Regions from separate parts of the Streptomyces sp. NPDC046866 genome, predicted to be linked through region 1. Evidence: riboswitches for the same ligand, from Rfam matches in the RefSeq annotation. Region 1 holds a riboswitch; the other holds the start of a gene.

What was found. Region 1 has a riboswitch for thiamine pyrophosphate ahead of AB0953_RS25865 (thiamine ABC transporter substrate-binding protein). Riboswitches for the same ligand answer to the same signal wherever they lie in the genome.
Region 2: linked by a shared signal. The riboswitch ahead of thiO (glycine oxidase ThiO) and the one ahead of AB0953_RS25865 (thiamine ABC transporter substrate-binding protein) in region 1 are both predicted to bind thiamine pyrophosphate.

The regions. Positions count from the first base shown of each region.
Region 1 covers NZ_JBEYXN010000020.1:86,210-89,410, forward strand. Annotated here, with positions in the region: gene AB0953_RS25860 (iron ABC transporter permease) at 1-729, opposite strand, end outside; gene AB0953_RS25865 (thiamine ABC transporter substrate-binding protein) at 852-1,952, opposite strand; TPP riboswitch at 2,037-2,146, opposite strand; gene rlmN (23S rRNA (adenine(2503)-C(2))-methyltransferase RlmN) at 2,277-3,201, opposite strand, start outside.
Region 2 covers NZ_JBEYXN010000014.1:68,644-71,844, forward strand. Annotated here, with positions in the region: gene AB0953_RS20970 (thiazole synthase) at 1-27, opposite strand, end outside; gene thiS (sulfur carrier protein ThiS) at 33-251, opposite strand; gene thiO (glycine oxidase ThiO) at 248-1,417, opposite strand; TPP riboswitch at 1,415-1,527, opposite strand; gene AB0953_RS20985 (FAD-dependent oxidoreductase) at 1,646-2,866, shown strand; gene AB0953_RS20990 (Rv2175c family DNA-binding protein) at 3,016-3,201, shown strand, end outside.

The DNA of each region.
Region 1 (3,201 bases):
GAGGATCAGCAGGACGGCGGCGAACTGCACCATCGTCAGGACGGCGGCCGTGGGCAGGTCCAGCAGCTGTGCGGTCTGCCGGTAGACCTCGACCTCGAGCGTGGCGTACGAGGGCCCGCCGAGGATCTGCACGACGCCGAAGGAGGTGAAGGTGAACAGGAACACCATCAGGGCGGCGGCCGCCACCGCCGGAGCCAGAGCGGGCAGCGTGACCCGCCGCCACGCGGCGAAGCGCCCGGCGCCCAGCACCCGGGCGGCCTCCTCCTGCCGCGGGTCGAGCTGGGCCCACAGCCCGCCGACGGTGCGGACGACGACGGCGTAGTTGAAGAAGACGTGCGCGAGCAGGATCGCCCACACGGTGGTGTCCAGCCGGACGCCCCACAGCTCCTGGAGCAGCCCGCCCCGCCCGACCAGCGCCAGGAACGCGGTCCCGACGACCACGGTCGGCAGCACGAACGGAACGGTGACCACGGCCCGCAGCAGCTGCTTGCCGGGGAAGTCGAACCGCGCGAAGACGTACGCGCCGGGCAGTGCGACCAGCAGCGTCAGCACGGTCGACGCGAGCGCCTGCCAGGCGGTGAACCACAGGACGCCGGCGATGTCCGGGCGGGACAGCACCTCGCCGATGCGGCCGAGCTGCCAGCCGGCGTCGGTCCGCACGCCCCGGCCGACGATCGCGGCGACGGGATAGGCGAAGAACAGCCCGAAGAAGGCCAGCGGTACGGCCATCAGGGCGAGCCTGACGGCCGTACCGCGTGCGCCCTCGCGCGGCGCGGCGGCGCCTGCGCGGAGGCGGCCTGCGCGGGGGCGGCGTGCGGCTGCGTCCGCGGCCGCCCCTGCGGCTTCGTGGCCTACTTCACGACGATCGAGGACCACGTCTTGACCCACTGCTCACGGTTCTTGGCAATGGTCTCGGGAGCCACGTTCTGGGGCTTGTCGATGACCACGCCGTGCTTCGTGAACAGCTCCGGCAGCTTCGCGTCCTTGACCACCGGGTTCACGAACATCTGGAGCGGCATGTCCTCCTGGAACTTCTTGCCGATCAGGAAGTCGATCAGCGCCTTGCCGCCCTCCTCGTTCTTCGCGCCCTTGAGCAGGCCGGCGAACTCGACCTGGCGGAAGCAGGTGCCGGTGGACACGCCCGTGGGCGCCTCGGCCGGCTGCGGCTCGCCGTAGAGCACCTCGACCGGCGGGCTGGAGGCGTAGGAGACGACCAGCGGGCGGTCTCCCTTGGCCTTCTTGCCGCCCGCGGAGCCGGAGAAGCGCTCGTTGTAGGCCTGCTCCCAGCCGTCGACGACCTCGACCCCGTTGGCCTTCAGCTTGCTCCAGTAGTCCTTCCACCCGTCCTCGCCGTACTTGCCGACGCTGGCCAGCAGGAAGCCGAGGCCCGGCGAGGAGGTCGCCGCGTTCTCGGTGACGAGCAGGTCCTTGTACTCGGGCTTGACCAGGTCGTCCAGGGTCTGCGGCGGGGCCAGCTTCTTGTCGGCGAAGTACGCCTTGTCGTAGTTGACGCAGATGTCGCCGGAGTCGACCGGGGTGACCCGGTGCTGCTTGTCGAGGACGTACTCGGGCTTGACCCCGTCCAGGCCCTTGGCCTCGTACGGCGTGAAGATGCCGTTGTCGAGGGCGCGCGAGAGCAGGGTGTTGTCCACCCCGAAGAACACGTCGCCGCGCGGCGAGCCCTTGGTGAGGATCTCCTGGTTGAGGGCGGCGCCCGCGTCCCCGGACTTGAGGACCTTCACGGTGTAGCCGCTCTGCTGCTCGAACTCCTTCAGGACCGTGTCGGTCACGTTGAAGGAGTCGTGGGAGACGAGCGTGATCGTCTTCTGCTTCGGCGACTCGCTCCCGCCGGCGGCCGGCTTGTCCTTGCCGTCGCCGCCGCAGGCGCTGAGCGTGGCCACGCCGAACGCGGTCGCGAGCACGGCGCCCGCGATCTTCCTGGTGGTGCTCACTGGTGGATTCCTCCTGGGATGACCAGGAGAAGACGCGGCCCTGCCCGGCGCTGTCAGGAGCGGACGCCGGGCAGGGCGCAACAGCTTGAGTGATGACCGAACTTCCTACCCCGAATGACCGGGGCGAGGTTCAGAGGGTCTGCGGTGGACGGTGACCGCACTCTCAGCGCTGTGGCGCTCCCCTGTCGGAATATGCAAATGGGTACGGCCACAGAGTACCCCGTGGCCGCACCCGGCCTCCCGACGGTACCGCAGGCAACTGCGCAGGTCAGCGCGCCGGCACCGGTCGGCCTGCGGAGCGCGGGCGCCGGGGCGGCGTGCGCGTCAGCGCTCCGAGGCGGCGAGCTGGCCGCAGGCGCCGTCGATCTCCTGGCCGCGGGTGTCGCGCACCGTCACCGGCACCCCGTGGCGGGCGATGGCCTCGACGAAGGCGCGCTCGTCCTCGGGGCGCGAGGCGGTCCACTTCGAGCCCGGCGTCGGGTTCAGCGGGATCAGGTTGACGTGGACGCGCTTGCCCTTGAGGAGCCGGCCGAGGAGGTCGCCCCGCCAGGCCTGGTCGTTGATGTCGCGGATCAGGGCGTACTCGATGGAGACCCGGCGGCCGGACTTCTCGGCGTACTCCCAGGCCGCGTCGAGGACCTCGCGGACCTTCCAGCGGGTGTTGACCGGGACCAGGGTGTCGCGCAGCTCGTCGTCCGGGGCGTGCAGCGAGACGGCGAGGCGGCACTTGAAGCCCTCGTCGGCGAAGCGGTGGATGGCAGGGACCAGGCCGACGGTGGAGACCGTGATCCCGCGCTGCGACAGGCCGAGGCCGTCGGGCTCGGGGTCGGTCAGCCGGCGGATGGCGCCGACGACGCGGTTGTAGTTGGCCAGCGGCTCGCCCATGCCCATGAAGACGATGTTGGACAGGCGGGCCGGGCCGCCGGGGACCTCACCGTCGCGCAGGGCGCGCATGCCGTCCACGATCTGGTGCACGATCTCGGCGGTGGACAGGTTGCGGTCCAGGCCTGCCTGGCCGGTGGCGCAGAACGGGCAGTTCATGCCGCAGCCGGCCTGCGAGGAGATGCACATGGTGACCCGGTCGGGGTAGCGCATCAGCACGGACTCGACGAGCGTGCCGTCGTGCAGCTTCCACAGGGTCTTGCGGGTGGTGTCGTCGTCGCACGAGATGTGCCGCACGACCGACATCAGGTCCGGCAGCAGCTCCTGCTGGAGCTTCTCGCGGGAGCCGGCCGGGATGTCCGTCCAC
Region 2 (3,201 bases), on a different contig from region 1:
GCCCAGTTCGAACGTGTCGTCGGCCATCGTGCTCAGCCTCCCTGGACCGCGGTGAGGATCTCGATCCGGTCGCCGTCGCGGACCGCGGTCAGCGGCCACTGCCCGCGCGGCACCACGGTCTCGTTGAGGGCGGCCGCGACGCCGGACGGCGCCGTCGTGAGGGTGGCGACCACCGAGGCGAGCGTGGTGCCGGCCGCGATCTCGCGCGGCTCGCCGTTGACGGAGACGGAGGCGGAGGCGGGGAGGTTCATGCGTACGACTCCTGACGTGCGGCGGAGAAGCGGAGCGGGCTGAACGGGCGGGCGATCTCCGGCAGCGTGCCCGTGGTGAGCAGGTCGGCGAGCGCGTCGCCGGTGAGCGGGGTCAGCAGCACCCCGTTGCGGTAGTGCCCGGTGGCCAGGTGCAGCCCGGGCAGCGCGGTCGGCCCGAGCAGCGGGGCGTTGTCGGGGGACCCGGGCCGCAGCCCGGCCAGGGTCTCGGTCAGCGGCAGTTCGGTGATGCCGGGCACCAATTCGTGGGCGTCCCGCAGGAGTTCGTACACCCCGCCGGCCGTGACCGTGGTGTCCCAGCCGAGTTCCTCGCTGGTGGCGCCGACGACGAGCTCGCCGTTCTCCCGCGGCACCAGGTAGACGTGGCTGCCGCGCACGACCGCCCGTACCGTCCGCGACAGGAACGGCGCGTACGCCGCCGGCACCGTCAGCCGCAGCACCTGCCCCTTCACCGGCCGTACGGGCGGCAGCGCCTCCTGCGGTACGCCGGCCAGCCGGCCGCTGAGCGAGCCCGCGGCCAGCACGACCTGGTCCGCGTACAGCTCGGTGCCGTCGTCGAGGGCCGCGCCGACGGCCCGGTCGGCGGTGACCAGCAGCCGTGCGGCACCGGCCCGGCGGATCTCCACGCCGGCCCTCTCGCAGGCGGCCAGCAGCGCATCGGCCAGCCGGCGCGGGTCGACCTGGTGGTCGCCGTCCACGCGCAGCCCGCCGCGCACCCCCGGGGCGAGCATCGGCTCCAGGCGGCGGCACTCGCGGCCGGTGAGCCACTCGGACTCCAGGCCGCAGCGGCGCTGCAGGGCGTGCAGCTCGCGCAGGTGGAGCCGGTCGTCGGCGTCCAGGGCCACGGCGAGGGTGCCGCAGGCGCGGTAGCCGATGTCCATGCCGCCGCTGGCGTCGGCCAGCTCGGCGGCGAATTGGGGGTAGCGGGCGGCGGAGGCGAGGTTGAGGCCCAGCAGGGTCTCCTCGCCGTAGTGCAGCTCGGTGACGGCGGCGAGCATGCCCGCCGCGACCCGGGCGGCGCCGCCGCCGGGGGCGGGGTCCGCGAGCGCGGTGCGCAGCCCGCGGCGGGCCGCCCGCCAGGCGGTGACCAGGCCGATGATCCCGCCCCCGATGACGAGGACGTCGGATCCCTTCCGAGATGAGTGCATGGGCGTCCAGCCCCTCCCTTCGCCGGCATGACCCGGATCAGGTTCGTACGGTCGGAGGCCGGTCAGCCTCCCTCTCAGCCCGGTGCGCCCGGACTCCCGCGATGGGTAACGGTGGCCACCCTAGCCGCTCGCCTCGGGGGAGGGGGAGTGCGCCGGATGCCGGGCGGCGGGCCCGTGTCCCGCGGCGCCAGGTTCCTGACTGATCGTCAGTTGACTAGGCTGGTGGACGTGAGCGAGCAGACGGAACAGACTGAGAACGGCGTCGTCATCGTCGGCGCCGGAATGGCCGGAGTGCAGACCGCGGTCGCCCTCCGCGAGCAGGGCTGGACCGGCCCCGTGACCCTGCTGGGCGCCGAGCCCCACCAGCCGTACGACCGGCCCCCGCTGTCCAAGGCGCTGCTCCTCGGCAAGGCCGAGGACTCCGCCTTCGACGTGGACTTCGAGGGCCTCGGCATCGAGCTGCGGCTCGGCGTCGAGGTCACGGGGCTGCGGGCCGCCGACCGCGAGCTGGACACCGAGGCGGGGCCGGTCCCGTACGGGGTCCTGGTCCTGGCGACCGGGGCCGAACCGCTGACCCTGCCGGGCGCGGAGGGCGTCCCCGGCGTCCACCTGCTGCGCACCCTGGACGACGCGGCGCGGCTGCGGCCGGTGCTGGCGCAGTCCCCGGCGACCGTGGTCGTCGGCGCCGGGTGGATCGGCGCGGAGTTCGCCACCGCGGCGCGGGAGGCCGGCTGCGCGGTGACCGTGGTCGAGGCGGCGGACCGGGTGCTGGCCGGGGCCCTCCCGGCGGAGGTCGCCGCGCCGATGGCCGCCTGGTACGAGGAGATCGGCGCCGCCCTGCTGACCTCGGCCCAGGTGGCCTCGGTCGAGTCCGGGCGGGTCCTGCTCGCGGACGGCCGCGAGCTGCCGGCCGGGGCCGTGGTCGTCGGGATCGGCGCCCGGCCCGCCACCCGGTGGCTGGCCGGCTCCGGCGTCGAGCTCGGGCCCGACGGCTCGGTCACGGCCGACGCCTTCCTGCGGACCTCCCTGCCGGGGGTGTACGCGGTCGGCGACTGCGCGTCCTTCCCGTCCGGGCGGTACGGGGCGCGGCTGCTGGTGCACCACTGGGACAACGCGCTGCAGGGGCCGCGGGTGGTCGCGGCGAACATCCTGGCCGGGGGCCCCGCGCAGACGTACGACCCGGTGCCGTACTTCTGGTCGGAGCAGTTCGGCCGCTTCGTCCAGTACGCGGGGCACCACGCGGCGGCGGACACGCTGCTCTGGCGGGGGGATCCGGGGGAATCCGCCTGGACGGTGTGCTGGCTCCGGGCCGGGTCGCTGGTGGCGGTGCTCGCCGTGGGCCGCCCCCGCGACCTGGCCCAGGCCCGCCGCCTGATCGAAACCGGCACCCTGGTCGATCCCGCCAAACTGGCCGACCCGTCCACCCCCGTGAAGTCCGCAGCGGCCTGACCCCGGACCCCGGACCCCGCACCCGGCGCCCCGGGCGCCGGCGGGGCCGCACTGCCGGGCGCCCGTGCCGGGCGGTCGGCGGAGCCGGGGCGGACCCGGATGGGGTGGCTCGGGTGCCGGGCGGCGGCGGGAGGTGGCAGGCTTGTGCCGTGACCGAGATTGACGCAAAGATCGATGCCCTTGTCCCCGCCTGGCTGTACCTGCCCGACATCGCCGAGATGCTCGACATCGAAGTGACCCGGGTCCGCCAGCTGGTCAAGGAAGGTCAGCTGATCGCCGTACGCCGCGGTGAGAACCGCGCCCTGCAGGTGCCCGCCGCCTTCATCGCGGGCGAC